DNA from 2 places in the Phytobacter sp. genome. Region 2 is predicted to be linked to the other one. Evidence: predicted binding sites of a transcription regulator. Region 2 holds the regulator's gene; the other holds the start of a gene.
The links. The regulator CRP, encoded in region 2, controls carbon source genes, mostly activating them, when cyclic AMP is high. The targets are predictions, from matches to a motif close to ATGTGANNNNNNTCACAT.
Positions count from the first base shown of each region.

Region 1: AC5JPW_RS06810 (ABC-F family ATPase) is a predicted target of CRP. The motif match lies at 5,475-5,492, and genes of this name have one in related genera.

Region 1 covers NZ_JCACPZ010000004.1:588,003-595,932, forward strand. The annotation lists gene AC5JPW_RS06800 (MFS transporter) at 1-1,296, shown strand, start outside; gene AC5JPW_RS06805 (glycoside hydrolase family 31 protein) at 1,312-3,675, shown strand; gene AC5JPW_RS06810 (ABC-F family ATPase) at 3,863-5,458, opposite strand; gene ldtB (L,D-transpeptidase) at 5,673-6,593, shown strand; gene AC5JPW_RS06820 (GntR family transcriptional regulator) at 6,638-7,354, opposite strand; gene AC5JPW_RS06825 (PTS sugar transporter subunit IIC) at 7,370-7,930, opposite strand, start outside.
Region 2 covers NZ_JCACPZ010000001.1:529,037-536,966, forward strand. The annotation lists gene AC5JPW_RS02415 (cytosine deaminase) at 1-23, shown strand, start outside; gene ppiA (peptidylprolyl isomerase A) at 176-748, shown strand; gene AC5JPW_RS02425 (YhfG family protein) at 856-1,026, shown strand; gene AC5JPW_RS02430 (putative adenosine monophosphate-protein transferase Fic) at 1,016-1,618, shown strand; gene pabA (aminodeoxychorismate synthase component 2) at 1,649-2,221, shown strand; gene argD (bifunctional acetylornithine/succinyldiaminopimelate transaminase) at 2,301-3,521, shown strand; gene AC5JPW_RS02445 (YccS/YhfK family putative transporter) at 3,518-5,596, opposite strand; gene crp (cAMP-activated global transcriptional regulator CRP) at 5,645-6,277, opposite strand; gene AC5JPW_RS02455 (OsmC family protein) at 6,586-6,990, shown strand; gene AC5JPW_RS02460 (phosphoribulokinase) at 7,060-7,929, opposite strand.

The sequences.
Region 1 (7,930 bases), on a different contig from region 2:
GGAATCAACAATACAGAAGGGGTGGCAACCAAAAGCCGCCGAATCGTCAAAAACTTACGCTGGTGGGTGCTGGTCCTGTTTTTACTGGGGGTAACGGTGAACTACATCACCCGCAACTCTCTCGGCATCCTCGCCCCGGAGCTGAAAACCAGTATGGGGATTACCACCGAACAGTACTCCTGGATAGTCGGTGCCTTCCAGTTAGCCTATACCCTCTTCCAGCCGCTTTGCGGATGGTTGATTGATGTGATCGGCCTGAAAATAGGCTTTATGGTCTGCGCAACAATCTGGGCCATCGCCTGTATTGCCCATGCCGGAGCCGGAAGCTGGCTGCAACTGGCTATTTTACGCTTCACCATGGGGGCCTCCGAAGCGGCAGCCACGCCTGCCAACGCCAAAACGCTGGGAGAGTGGTTCCCGAAATCTGAACGCCCTGTCGCCGCCGGCTGGGCAGGCGTAGGCTTCTCTATTGGTGCCATGCTCGCCCCACCCATCATCTATTTTGCCCATGCTTCTTTTGGCTGGCAGGGTGCCTTTATGTTTACCGGCTTCCTCGCCCTGGTGTGGGTACTGCTGTGGTGGGCGTTTTACCACAACCCGGATAAGCACCCGAATCTGAGCAAAGACGAGCTGGCCTTTATCAATCAGGACAACGAGCCACCGGCGGTGAAACTGCCCTTCCTGACGGCCCTGAAGACAGTCTCAAAAAACAAGCGCTTCTACGGCATTGCCATCCCGGCATTTATGGCTGAACCGGCATGGGCGGTGCTGAGCTTCTGGGTACCGTTATACCTGGCGAAAGAGCACGGCATGGACCTGAAACAGATTGCCATGTTTGCCTGGCTGCCGTTCCTGGCCGCAGACCTGGGTAGCGTCGCCAGCGGTTATCTCACCAAACTGTATGTGCGCTGGTTTGGTTGCTCCCGGGTGAACTCGGTGGTGGCAAGTTCGGTGACCGGTGCTTTCCTGATGATCTCGCTAGGCGTTGTCGCCCTCACCCGTGACCCGTACATCACCATTGCCTTGATTTCGATTGGCGGATTTGGTCATCAGATTATCTCCTGCATGCTCAGCGCGCTGGTGGTGGAATCTTTTGATAAAGGCCAGATGGCGACCGTCAACGGCATGCGCGGCTCAGCGGCGTGGATCGCCAGCTTCCTCTTCTCACTGCTGATTGGCGTTACCGCCGACAAAATTGGCTTCAACCCGCTGTTTATCGCCATGGGCTTCTTTGACCTCATCGGGGCCATTTTCCTGGTGTCATTTATTGCTGAACGTCGCGCAAAACGCGCCTGATAATGGATATCTGCTATGAAAATCTTGAAAAACTGGACGCTGCAAAACCAGGCCGCTCACCACGTTGAGCTGTGCGTCGACGGACAACACACGTTGTGCCTCTATGTGCTGGAAAACACTCTGTTCCGTGTGCTGCTAAAACGTAAAGGGGAGCTGGCACTGAACAGAACCTGGAGCATTGCACCTGCGCAGGATGTGCCCTGGGAAGGACGCGACCGTGAGGATTTAAGCGGTTTTTCCTGTCCGGCCTGGACACTGAAGCAGCATCCTCAGCAACTGACGATTGCCACCGATCAACTGCGGGTGACCGTCCACCAGCCTCTTTGGCTGGAGTGGCACTACCGTAATGATGCCGGAGAGTGGCAGTGGCTGGCCGAAGACAGACCTACCAGCGCCTATCTGATCAATGCACACGGTGATGGTGTCGCGCATTATCTCAGCCGCAAAAAAGAGGAACGCTTCTACGGGCTTGGAGAGAAAGCGGGTAATTTGCAGCGTACCGGGCAGCGCTATGAAATGCGCAACCTCGACGCCATGGGGTACAACGCGGTCAGCACCGATCCGCTGTACAAACACATCCCCTTCACGCTGACCCGTCGGGATGACATCAGCTACGGCCTGTTTTACGACAACCTCAGCAGTTGCTGGATAGATCTGGGTAATGAAATCGATAACTATCACACCGCCTATCGCCGCTGGCAGGCCGAAGCGGGTGACATCGATTACTACATGTTTACCGGCGCGCGGGCGCTGGATGTCACCAAAGCCTTTGTCCGCCTGACGGGGAAAACCCTGTTCGGGCCGAAGTGGAGCCTGGGCTACAGCGGTTCGACCATGCATTACACCGATGCACCTGACGCGCAAAACCAGTTGATGAACTTTATTCGTCTGTGCGAAGAGCATGCCATTCCGTGCGACTCGTTCCAGCTTTCGTCGGGTTACACCTCCATCAACGGCAAGCGCTACGTCTTTAACTGGAACTACGACAAAGTGCCGCAGCCAAAGGTGATGAGTCAGGCCTTCCACGATGCCGGGCTGAAACTTGCCGCGAATATCAAACCCTGCCTGTTGCAGGATCATCCGCGCTACAACGAAGTGGCTGAACGTGGGCTGTTTATTCGTGACTCCGAAACCAATGCACCGGAACGCTCCAGCTTCTGGGATGATGAAGGCTCCAACCTCGATTTCACCAACCCGGAAACGGTCCGCTGGTGGCAGGAAGGCGTGACCACCCAACTGCTGGAAATGGGCATCGACTCAACATGGAACGATAACAACGAATTTGAAGTCTGGGACGGCGAAGCGCGCTGCCACGGCTTCGGGCAAGAGATCGCCATTAAACATATTCGCCCGGTAATGCCGCTACTGATGATGCGCGCCTCGCTGGAAGCCCAACAGCGCTTCGCCCCACAAAAGCGCCCGTATCTGATTTCGCGCTCCGGCTGCGCAGGGATGCAGCGCTACGTGCAAACCTGGAGCGGCGATAACCGGACCAACTGGGACACGCTGCGTTACAACACGCGGATGGGGCTGGGCATGAGTCTTTCCGGGTTGTTTAACGTCGGTCACGATGTCGGCGGCTTTTCCGGTGATAAACCTGATGCCGAGCTGTTTGTACGCTGGGTACAAAACGGGGTGATGCACCCGCGTTTTACCATTCACTCGTGGAATGACGATCACACGGTCAACGAGCCCTGGATGTACCCGGGCGTGACGCCAGCTATCCGCAGTGCGATTGAGCTTCGTTATCGCTTGTTGCCGTATCTTTATACTCTGCTGTGGCAGGCACATGCTGATGATGAACCGATGCTGCGCCCGACCTTCCTCGATCACGAGCACGACCTGCAAACCTTTGAAGAGTGTGATGATTTCTTGTTAGGGCGGGACATACTGGTGGCCAGCGTTGTGGAGCCGGGTCAGCGTGAGCGTCGCCTCTGGCTGCCTGACAACGAAACCGGTTGGTACGATTTCTACACCCATGAGTGGTTCTCCGGCGGCCAGTGGATTGTGCGCGATGCCCCGCTGGAAAAATTGCCGTTAATGGTGAGAGCGGGGGCTGGTTTGCCGTTGAGCGAGCGGATTACCCATGTGTCAGTTGAAAAAGACGATACCCGTGAGCTCAAGCTGTTCCCGGTGAAAGGCGTCGGGCGTTCAACGGGTCTGCTGTTTGAAGATGACGGCGAATCCTGGGGCTACCAGAATGGCAATGCATTGTGGATCGAATGGGAGATGGCGTGCGACGGCACAAACATTCACCTGACGGTGACATCCAAAGGCGATTACCGCCCGGCATGGAAAGCGCTGAAGATCGCTTTACCGGCGGGTGAGAAACGCAAATTACTGGTGAATGGCGAAGAAAGGGGTGAATGGGTGTTGTAGCGAGGCCTGATGCCCTCACCCTAACCCTCTCCCACCGGGAGAGGGAACAGAAGCAACACTTCTTTCCCTAAGTATTTCGCGTTGCAGGAAGGCGGCAAACCTTTGAATCCCCGGGAGCTTACATAAGTAAGTGACCGGGGTGAACAGGTGAAGCCAACGCATCTGCAGCGTGAAAGACGACGGGAAATTACCCGTCAATCCCTTTACTGCGCAGGTAATCTTCGTAGTTACCGGAGAAGTCGACCACTTTCTCTGGGGTAATTTCAATCACTCGGGTCGCCAGAGAGCTAACAAACTCACGGTCATGGGAGACGAAGATCAGGGTGCCCTGATACATCTCCAGCGCCATGTTCAGCGACTCGATAGATTCCATGTCCAGGTGGTTAGTCGGTTCATCCATGATCAGGATGTTGGGCTTCTGCATCATCAGCTTGCCGAACAACATACGGCCCTTCTCACCACCGGAGAGCACCTTCGCTGGCTTCTTGATATCGTCCTGGCTGAACAGCAAGCGGCCAAGGAAACCACGCACTACCTGCTCATCGTCGCCTTCCTGCTTCCACTGGCTCATCCAGTCAAACACGGACAGATCGTTATCAAAATCGTCAGCGTGATCCTGCGCGTAGTAGCCAATTTGCGCATTTTCAGACCATTTTACGGTGCCGTTATCCGGTGCATGCTCGCCCACCAGCGTTTTCAGCATGGTAGATTTACCGACGCCGTTAGCACCGATAATGGCGATCTTCTCGCCCACTTCCATCATCAGGTTGAAGTTTTTAAACAGCGGACCGTTATCAAAACCTTTGGTCAGCGCTTCCACTTCCAGCGCATTACGGAACAGTTTCTTGTCCTGCTCGAAGCGGATGAACGGGTTCTGACGGCTGGAGGCTTTCACTTCATCCAGTTTGATTTTATCAATCTGGCGGGCACGGGAAGTTGCCTGGCGAGACTTGGAGGCGTTGGCGCTAAAGCGGCTGACGAAGGATTGCAGGTCAGCAATCTGCGCTTTTTTCTTGGCGTTGTCGGCCAGCAGACGTTCACGCGCCTGAGTGGCGGCGGTCATGTACTCGTCGTAGTTACCGGCGTAAACGCGCAGTTCACCGTAGTCCAGATCCGCCATGTGGGTGCAGACCATGTTGAGGAAGTGACGGTCGTGCGAAATGATGATCATGGTGCTTTCGCGTTCGTTCAGCGTCTGCTCCAGCCAGCGGATGGTGTCGATGTCCAGGTTGTTCGTCGGTTCATCGAGCAGCAGAATGTCCGGGTTAGAGAACAGTGCCTGCGCCAACAGCACACGCAGCTTCCAGCCAGGTGCGACTTCGCTCATCAGGCCGTAGTGCTGCTCGACCGGGATACCGACGCCGAGTAGCAGCTCACCGGCACGCGCTTCTGCGGAGTAACCGTCCATCTCGCCGTATTGGGTTTCGAGATCGGCCACTTTGTAGCCATCCTCTTCGCTCATTTCGGCAAGACCGTAGATGCGGTCACGCTCCTGTTTCACTTCCCACAATTCGCCATGGCCCATGATCACGGTATCCAGTACGGTGAAGGTTTCGAAGGCGAACTGATCCTGACGCAGCTTACCGATGCGCTCATTCGGATCGAGTGAGACGTTCCCCAGCGTAGGCTCTAAGTCGCTGCCGAGGATTTTCATAAAGGTTGATTTACCGCTCCCGTTAGCGCCAATCAGGCCGTAACGGTTGCCGCCGCCAAATTTGACGGAAATGTTTTCAAAGAGCGGCTTGCTGCCGAACTGCATGGTGACGTTGCTGGTAACTAACACGGAAGTATCCTGAAATGTGTGACAAACACCATATTATGCCACAATTCCGAATTAGATTCCTGCTTCGAAACGCAGGGCTAAAATGAAACCAAAGGGAAAAAAGTGTGATTTCGTACACATCTGAATTCCCTGCGCGGGGGAATGCACATATAATGCGCTCCCATCCAAGAAAGCATTATTAACCCAACGGCCTGTGGCACGAATCTCGCACAACATGAACATGAAATTAAAAACGCTTTTAGCGGCGGCGTTTGCCGTCGTAGGCTATTGCAATACCGCGTCTGCTGTTACTTACCCGCTGCCAACTGATGGTAGCCGTCTTGTCGGCCAGAACCAGGTCGTGACGATTCCGGAGGGCAACACCCAGCCACTGGAATATTTTGCAGCTGAATACCAGATGGGCCTTTCCAACATGACGGAAGCGAACCCTGGAATTGATGCCTTCCTGCCGAAAGGCGGCACCGTGATGAACATTCCTCAGCAGCTGATTCTGCCGGACACCGTTCATGAAGGTATCGTCATCAACAGCGCCGAAATGCGTCTGTACTATTACCCAGCGGGCACCAAAACCGTAATCGTACTGCCAATCGGTATCGGTCAGTTGGGTAAAGACACCCCAATCAACTGGACCACCAAAGTTGAACGTAAAAAAGCGGGTCCAACCTGGACGCCGACGGCGAAAATGCACGCTGAATACATTGCTGCGGGTGAGCCGCTGCCTGCGGTTGTTCCGGCTGGCCCGGATAACCCGATGGGCCTGTACGCGCTCTACATCGGTCGTCTGTATGCGATTCACGGCACCAACGCCAATTTCGGTATCGGTCTGCGCGTGAGCCACGGCTGTGTGCGTCTGCGTAACGACGACATCAAATTCCTGTTTGAAAACGTGCCGGTCGGCACCCGCGTTCAGTTCATTGATGAGCCAGTGAAAGCGACCACCGAGCCAGACGGTTCACGTTATGTTGAAGTCCATAACCCGCTGTCGACCACTGAAGCACAGTTCACCGAAGGCGAAATCGTGCCAATCTCTCTGACCAAAAGCGTTCAGGGTGTGACCAGCCAGTCTGATGTTGATCAGAGCATCGTAGACCAGGCGATTCAGAACCGTTCCGGTATGCCGGTACGTCTGAACTAAGCGATTGCTGCCAATAAAAAAGCGGGTCTGAGACCCGCTTTTTTTTATCCGTTATTCACCACAATCACACCGCCGTGATCGTAGCGGTAGTGGCAGTGGGCATACTCCAGCGGAGTGCCGTCTTCCAGGTAAATCACCTGCTCCACCTCCAGCACCGGATCGGTTTCCTCGCAGTTCAGGTATTTTTTGTCCTCTTCGCCCGGTTTAAGCGCCCGCACCACACGGTACGACCCCATGATTTTGAGCGACAGCGCATCCTGCACGTAGCTAAAGACTGAACTTTCGAGGTGCGAACGGTTAAGCCCTGGCACCAGGTTCACTGGCATCAGGGTAAACTCCAGCGACATGGGTTCACCTTCCAGCAAACGCAGACGAATGAAGTCATACACCGGATCGTCCGGCCCCACCAGCAGCGAGGCCTGCTCTTTTTCGCTGGGAAAACGCAGCTCAAACTTGATGATTTTACTGGTGACCTGGCCGACATGCTCCCAGGTTTTGGTGGCACCGTAGTAATCGCTGCCGGGTAAATCCCAGCGGCTGAGCTGCAGAAAATTTTTACGAATAAAAGTGCCCTGCCCCTGGCGGGTATAGACCAGCCCTTCGACGATCAGCTGGCGCATCGCCTGCTGAATGGTCATCCGGCTGGTGCTGAATTCATCCGCAAGGGCAAACTGATCGGGCAAGGGCTCGCTGGCGTTATACCGCTGGCTGAGGATTCGCTGTTTGATTTCCCGCGCAATAAGTATGTATTTCGCCGCCATTGCCTTTCCTTAGTTTTATTCAGTTATACCATTGTTTTTTAAGGCCACTCTCTCGGCTATCTTGAGGAAAGGCAGGTAGAAGAATACACCAAAGATGATGATTATCAACTGAACGACCACCGCCCGCCAGTCCCCGGCAGTGGCCAGCCAGGCGCTTAAAACTGGCGGTGTCGTCCAGGGGATCATCACCACGCATCTCGACATTAGCCCCAGCGTTGTGCAAAGCCAGGCGAAGTAAATACCGATGGCGGGCAACAGCACAAAGGGAACCATTAGCGGCAGGTTAAAAACGATCGGCAGGCCGAAAATCACCGGTTCGTTGATGTTAAACAAGCCTGGAGAGATCGAAAGCCTCGCCACCTGGTTAGCCGATTTTTGCTTTGAGAAAATAAATATAGCGATCAGCAGGGAGAGCGTGCTGCCCGTGCCACCAATCATGCCAAAGGTCGGCACAAAGATGCTGTTGATAATATGTGGAATCGGCTGCCCGTTGGCAAAGGCCAGCATGTTCTCGTTGGTATTGATGAGCAGGAACGGCTCCAGGATCACGCCGTTCACCACCGACTGATGGATACC
Region 2 (7,930 bases):
TGTTTAGTCGCCCTGCAAAGTGAAGGCGGTAGCAGAATGGCCACGCGATGCGTGGTCAGTTCAGTTTACATGTGTTTCAATTGCGTAAAATTAAGTAAAAGGCTGGCCTGCTGGCGGACTGCTCTTTAGAATCAAGCCACTCGCTTTCTTACCTGCATTTCGTTAAGGAAACCTCATGGTTAAATCGACTCTGGCGGCTTTTGCGGCTGTATGTGCCCTCTCTGTGATCTCCACTTCCGCGCTCGCGGCAAAAGGTGATCCTCATGTTCTGCTCACCACCTCCGCCGGCAACATTGAACTGGAGCTGGACAAGCAGAAAGCCCCCGTTTCGGTGAAAAACTTTGTCGATTATGTGAACAGTGGCTTCTATAACAACACCACCTTTCACCGCGTAATCCCGGGCTTCATGGTTCAGGGCGGCGGTTTTAACGAACAAATGCAGCAGAAGCAGCCTAACGCGCCAATCAAAAACGAAGCCGACAATGGCCTGCGTAACACCCGTGGCACCATCTCCATGGCGCGTACGGCAGACAAAGACAGTGCGACCAGCCAGTTCTTCCTCAACGTGGCCGACAATGCATTCCTTGACCACGGTCAGCGTGATTTCGGTTATGCCGTCTTTGGTAAAATTGTGAAAGGTATGGATATCGCCGATAAAATTTCTCAGGTACCCACTCATGATGTTGGCCCATACCAGAATGTGCCGTCAAAACCTGTGGTTATCCTCTCAGCGAAAGTCCTGCCGTAAGCCTTTTGGGCACGGGTCATACTGACTCGTGCTGACATACCCTCCCTGCGTAACGCGTAAATGCTGCTTATACTTGTGGCAAATGAGCGAGATATCAGGGAGGCGTCATGACGAAAAAACTCACCGACCGACAAAAATCCCGACTCTGGGAGCAGCAGCGCAACGTCAATTTTCAGGCCAGCCGTCGTCTTGAGAATGTCGATAGTCCGCTGGTCACGCTAACGGCTGAAGAGGCCAATGTGCGCCTGGAAGAGCTGAGGAGGCACTATGAGCGATAAATTCGGCAATGGTCGCGATCCTTATCTCTACCCTGGCATCAACGTCATGCGTAATGTGCTGGATATTCACCAGGCGCAGCGTCTCGAACAGGCCGCGTATGAGCTAACGGCTTTGCGTGCGGCCACCCTTGAACTTGGGCCAAAGGCACGCGGTCTGCCTCATCTGTGTGCGATTCATCGTCATATCTATCAGGATATTTTTGCCTGGGCGGGCGAGTTTCGCGAAGTCGACATCTACCAGGGTGATACCCGTTTCTGCCATTTCGAGTACATCGAGAAAGAGGGCAATGCCCTGATGCGCAGCCTGGAAGGTGAAGACTGGCTGCAGGGGCTTGGGGAAGACGAATTTGTAGAGCGTCTGGCGCACTATTACTGCGAAATCAATGTGCTGCATCCTTTTCGGATCGGTAACGGCATCACGCAGCGCATTTTCTTCGAGCAACTGGCATTGCACGCTGGCTACCAACTCGACTGGCGCGGAATCGAGCCGCAGGCATGGGCTGAGGCGAATCAGGCCGGGGCGATGGGTGACCTGGCTCCGTTGAGGGCAATCTTTGGCAAAGTGGTAAGCGAAGCCAGCGAAACTGAGTAGAATAGGGCGGCACACATTTATGAGGCCGCCATGATCCTGCTTATCGACAATTACGACTCTTTTACCTGGAACCTGTACCAATATTTTTGCGAGTTGGGCGCGCAGGTTGAGGTCAGACGTAACGATGAGATAACCCTCGCGGACATTGCGACGCTCGCGCCCGAAAAGATTGTCATTTCTCCCGGCCCCTGCACGCCTGATGACGCGGGCATTTCGCTTGAGGTTATCCGCCATTACGCTGGCGTGATACCGATCCTGGGTGTTTGCCTTGGGCACCAGGCTATTGCTCAGGCCTTTGGTGCGCTCATTGTCCGCGCCAGACAAGTTATGCACGGAAAAACGTCACCGATTACCCATACGGGAAAGGGCGTTTTTCAGGGGTTGAACAACCCGCTTACGGTCACGCGTTACCACTCTTTGCTCATCGACCCCCCGTCGCTACCGGACTGTTTTGAGGTCACGGCACTAAGCGAAACGCAGGAGATTATGGGCATTCGCCATCGCCAGTGGGATCTGGAAGGGGTGCAGTTCCATCCGGAAAGTATCCTCAGTGAGCAGGGGCATGCGCTATTGAATAACTTTCTGCATCGCACCGATTTTTAGTTGCCATTGAGTGATTTTTTATGCATATTTCGTGATTATATTTTCACTTCTGCTTCTTATTTAACAAGGGTGGGGTCACATGGCAACTCAGCAAGACGCAATCACGCGCGCAACCTTCGATGACGTTATTTTACCTATCTTCGCACCGGCCGAATTTATTCCGGTGAAAGCTAAGGGCAGCCGCGTCTGGGATCAGCAGGGCAAAGAGTACGTTGATTTTGCAGGTGGCATTGCGGTGACGGCGCTGGGGCACTGTCATCCGGCACTGGTAGAAACATTAAAAACCCAGGGCGAAACCCTGTGGCATATCAGCAACGTATTCACCAATGAACCGGCGCTGCGTCTGGCGCGTAAGATGATTGATGCGACTTTTGCTGAGCGCGTCGTATTCATGAACTCCGGCACTGAAGCCAACGAAACGGCGTTCAAGCTGGCGCGTTTTTATGCCTCCACCCGCCATAGCCCGCACAAAACCAAAATTATCGCCTTCCATAATGCTTTCCATGGTCGTTCGCTCTTCACGGTCACCGTGGGCGGTCAGCCGAAATATTCTGACGGTTTTGGCCCGAAACCCGCCGATATTATCCACGTGCCGTTTAACGATTTGCATGCGGTCAAAGCGGTAATGGACGATCATACCTGTGCGGTTGTTGTTGAGCCGATCCAGGGGGAAGGCGGCGTGACGGCTGCGACGCCGGAGTTCCTGCAGGGGCTGCGCGATCTCTGTGACGAGCACAATGCGCTGCTGGTGTTTGATGAAGTGCAGTGCGGCATGGGCCGTTGTGGTGAGCTGTTTGCCTATATGCATTACGGCGTGACGCCGGATATCCTCACCAGCGCCAAAGCACTCGGCGGCGGTTTCCCCGTCAGCGCCATGCTGACCACGCAGGAGATTGCCAGTGCGTTCCATCCGGGCTCTCACGGCTCCACCTACGGTGGTAACCCGCTGGCCTGTGCCGTTGCCGGTACCGCGTTCGATATCATTAACACGCCGGAAGTCTTAAACGGGGTGAATGCGAAGCGCGAGCTGTTTGTGAAGCATCTGCAAAACATCAACGCGCAGTACAATATCTTCAGCGATATTCGCGGCATGGGCCTGTTGATTGGTGCTGAACTGACACCGCAATTCAAAGGCCGTGCACGTGATTTCCTGCTGGCTGCTGCTGATGCAGGGGTGATGGTGCTGAATGCCGGGCCTGATGTGATGCGTTTTGCGCCTGCGCTTATCGTTGAAGAGAGCGATATCGAAGAAGGCATGAGCCGCTTTGCTAAAGCGGTTGCAAAAGTGGTTAACGGCTAACGTCGTAACCGACGGTTTAACCAGATACCGTGATGTGGGCGCTGACGCCATGCTACCGACGAAATGGTGTGCATGGTGCTCAGATGCCCCAGAATACGTTGCAGATGCTGTTCCAGCGTACTCATCGGGCCGTGGGTCATCGTCTCCGGCGCTTCCAGAATATTTACATCCCCCGACTCTCCCGGCCCGTCATACTCCAGCCGCTGCTGACAGCGCTGCAGGGCAATCTCACACGACTGTAAGTACCGCTGCGCTAAATCCGGCGTGAGCATGGTGTGCTCGCGCGCAAGCGTTGTCATGGCATTGATATGCTCGACAATAAACTGGCTGTGGGTAACCCACAATTTCATATCCGACAGATAGCGCGTATCGAAACCGGGCTCCTGCATCGCCTGGTTGAGCGAGTTAAATAAAGCGTTGTGAGCCTGGTTGACGCGCATTCGCTGCCAGGCCAGTGGCGTAGCCTGCGGATCGTTGCTGAGAATAAGCTGGATAGCCTCCTGGTAAGTACCCAGAGCATCATGGGCGTTACGACGCAGCAGCCCGCTTTGCCACTGCGGCCAGAGCCAGAGGATGCCGCCAAAGGCAATCAAACAACCAATCAGGGTATCGATAAGCCGGGCCACGATAAACTGCTCACCATTCAGCGTCAGTAACTGGAGCGTGTACACCGCCGTCAGGGTAAAGCCCACCATCGCCCAGCCGTAGCTTTTACGAATGATCAGGTAGCTTATCAGCGTGACGATAAGCATGGTGGCGAGCGTGTAGCCCTCCGGCACATGGTAGTGCAGCGTGGCCCCGGCGATAATCAACCCAGCCATAGTGCCTGCCGCCCGGTGCAGGATGCGCACCCGCGTTGCGCCGTAGCCGTTCTGAGTGACGAACATGACCGTCATCATAATCCAGTAGGGTTTAGGCAAATGCAGCGCGCTGCCCATCAGGCTGGCTACGCTCAGCATGACGCTGATGCGTGCGGCGTTCCGTAAGGCCGCGGATTTGAAGGAGAGGTAGCTTTTCAACGCCGGAATGAGCGGCAGACGGCGCTGCTTTTCTGCCATTAAATCGCGAATATAGAGTGGGCGCTGAGTACGCAGCACACGGGCAATCTGGCTGAAATGCCAGGCGCAGAACTGGCCTACCGGGTTATCCGGATGCTGGAGGGCAATTTTCTCCAGCGCACTGATCTGCTTTTCCATGTTGAAACGCTGGGGATAGCGGTGATAGAGAATATCGTCCGCGATTACCCTCAACCGTGCAGCGACGGTTTGCGCGTTCCAGCGGATCACCTCTTCAGCGTGGCTGCGTTCCACCAGTTCCTGCACTTCCTGGGGCTGATGCAGGCTAACGGCAATGTGTTCCTGTAAATCCAGCGCCACCTGGAAGACCCGCCTTAATCTTTTGTAATCACCATTCTGATTTGCCGCCAGCATATGCAGTTGCTGGTAGCACTGGCTAATCATGTCCACTGCTTTTTGCTGACGCGCCAGCAGCGGCGGCAGGGCTTTTTCCGGGTCCGCGTGTTGGGTCAGCATGCTGTATTTTGCTTCGCAGTAATCGGCCAACTGACGATAGAGCAAACTCAACGACTCACGCAGCGGCTGCTCTCGCCAGAGCCAGAACCAGAAGGCGTTAAATGCGCCATACCACAGCGTGCCAAGGCTGTAGATCAACAGCGGTTCCCATACCGACATATTGCCCGCAAGGCTCAGGGTGAAAATGGCGGCAATCAGTGACGCGGGGAGCAACCTGCCGTGCAGCGCGCTGATTTCTGCAGTGACACCGAGGATAAGCGTCAACAGGGTCAAAATAAGCGGCAGGGGGATGTTTTCAAAAAGCAAAAATTGCACCGCGAGACTGCTGCCAGCAAAAAGCGAGCCGCCAATAATCACGCGCTTGAAGAAGCGCTTATGCAGCGTGTCGAGACCAGCGATGTTGCAACAGGCGGGGACTAATGAGAAAAGCAGCCCTAAATCCAGTCGGCCCACAATCAAGCCAACGGTCACAGGCAGGCATAACACCAGCGTTTGTCGCAGTGCATAGTTGATTTCGGGGTGGTAAATCAGCCTGCGCCACATGGGGAAACAAAAACGGCGCACTGCCAGGGGCAATGCGCCGTTCGGAGATTAACGTGTTCCGTACACGACGATCGTTTTACCGTGAGCGGAGATCAGGTTCTGATCTTCGAGCATCTTCAGGATGCGGCCAACGGTTTCACGAGAACAGCCCACGATCTGACCAATTTCCTGACGGGTTATTTTAATTTGCATACCGTCCGGGTGGGTCATTGCGTCGGGTTGTTTCGCCAGATTCAGTAACGTCTGAGCAATACGGCCTGTCACATCGAGGAAGGCGAGGTTGCCGACTTTTTCCGAAGTGACCTGCAGGCGGCGCGCCATCTGCGAGGACAAGCGCATCAGAATATCCGGGTTTACCTGGATCAACTGACGGAATTTTTTGTAGGAAATTTCGGCCACTTCACAAGCGGTCTTGGCGCGTACCCATGCACTGCGCTCCTGACCTTCTTCGAACAGACCCAGTTCACCAATAAAATCGCCCTGGTTAAGGTAAGAGAGGATCATCTCTTTCCCTTCTTCATCCTTGATGAGCACAGCCACTGAGCCTTTGACGATGTAATACAACGTTTCCGCTTTTTCACCCTGGTGAATCAGCGTGCTCTTCGACGGGTACTTATGAATATGGCAATGAGACAAGAACCATTCGAGAGTCGGGTCTGTTTGCGGTTTGCCAAGCACCATGCGCGGTTATCCTCTGTTATAAGCTGGCTCCAGACTCAGGATCTGCGCCCTGTGACTGGGGTTGCAATCTGTCTTCCCGATACCTGGGAAGTGCACCGTCAGACATGTCTGCGGCCTCTAAGATGTGATGTCCTCTGCGTACATGCAGTACATCAATGTATCACTGTAGCATCCAGACTGTTTTAGCATAGCTTTAATCGCCTGTCTCCTGGTGTCTCGCTTCAGCTTGACGCAGGTCGCCTTCCGTTGCGAGTTTTCTTATGTACGCGTAATCTGTAGAGAAAATTGCTACTCCGGAGTTAATTAAAATGCATGCTCGTGTGAAATGGGTTGAAGGTTTGACGTTCCTGGGTGAGTCTGCTTCCGGGCACCAGATTTTGATGGACGGTAACTCAGGCGATAAAGCCCCGAGCCCGATGGAGATGGTACTGATGGCCGCAGGCGGATGCAGCGCTATCGATGTGGTTTCTATCCTGCAAAAAGGGCGTCATGACGTGACGGATTGCGAGGTGAAATTGACATCCGAGCGTCGTGAAGAAGCGCCACGTCTGTTCACCCACATCAATCTGCATTTCATTGTGACAGGCAAAGCGTTGAAAGATGCCGCGGTGTCGCGTGCAGTAGACCTTTCAGCTGAGAAGTATTGCTCTGTTGCGCTGATGCTGGAAAAAGCGGTGAATATCACGCACTCGTATGAAGTGATTGAAGCGTGATGGGTTGAGGGCATTGTGCGGTCTGATGCCCTCAACCTGACCCTCTCCCACGGGGAGAGGGGACTGATGTTACTCGATTTTCTTACCTTCCATCAGCCGTTCTACCAGCGGTGTCATGATGAGTTCCATCGCCAGCCCCATTTTGCCGCCCGGCACCACTAACGTATTCATATGAGAAATAAACGAACCCTGTAACATGGCTAGCAGCCAGGGATAATCAATGCCTTCCAGATTGCGGAAATGAATCACCACAAAGCTTTCATCCAGCGACGGAATGACTTTGGCCGCAAACGGGTTAGAGGTGTCGACGGTGGGGACGCGCTGGAAGTTAATATGGGTACGAGAAAACTGCGGCGTAATGAAGTTGATGTAGTCGTCCATTGAACGCACCACGGAATCCATTACCGCTTCACGGGAGTGGCCGCGTTCGCTGGTATCCCGCACCAGTTTTTGCATCCATTCCAGGTTGACGATAGGCACCACGCCCACCAGCAGATCCACATGGCGTGCGACGTCATGCTGCGGTGTGACCACACCACCGTGCAATCCCTCATAGAACAGTACGTCCGTTGGCTCCGGCAGCGGCTGCCAGGGTGTAAAGGTTCCAGGAACCTGATTCCAGGGAACCGCTTCGTCATAGGTGTGCAGGTATTTGCGTGCCTGGCCCTTACCCGTGTGGCCGTACTCGATAAACGTCTGTTCCAGTAGTCCGAAGTCATTGGCTTCAGGGCCAAAATAGCTGATGTGACGGCCTAAATCTCGCGCCTTGCGAATCGCCATGTCCATTTCGGGACGGGTGTAGCGGTGAAAACTGTCGCCTTCAACTTCAGCAGCATGCAGATCGAGTTGGGCGAAAATTTTACGAAACGCGAGGCTGGTGGTGGTGGTTCCCGCACCGCTGGAGCCTGTAACAGCGATAACCGGATGTTTAGCAGACATA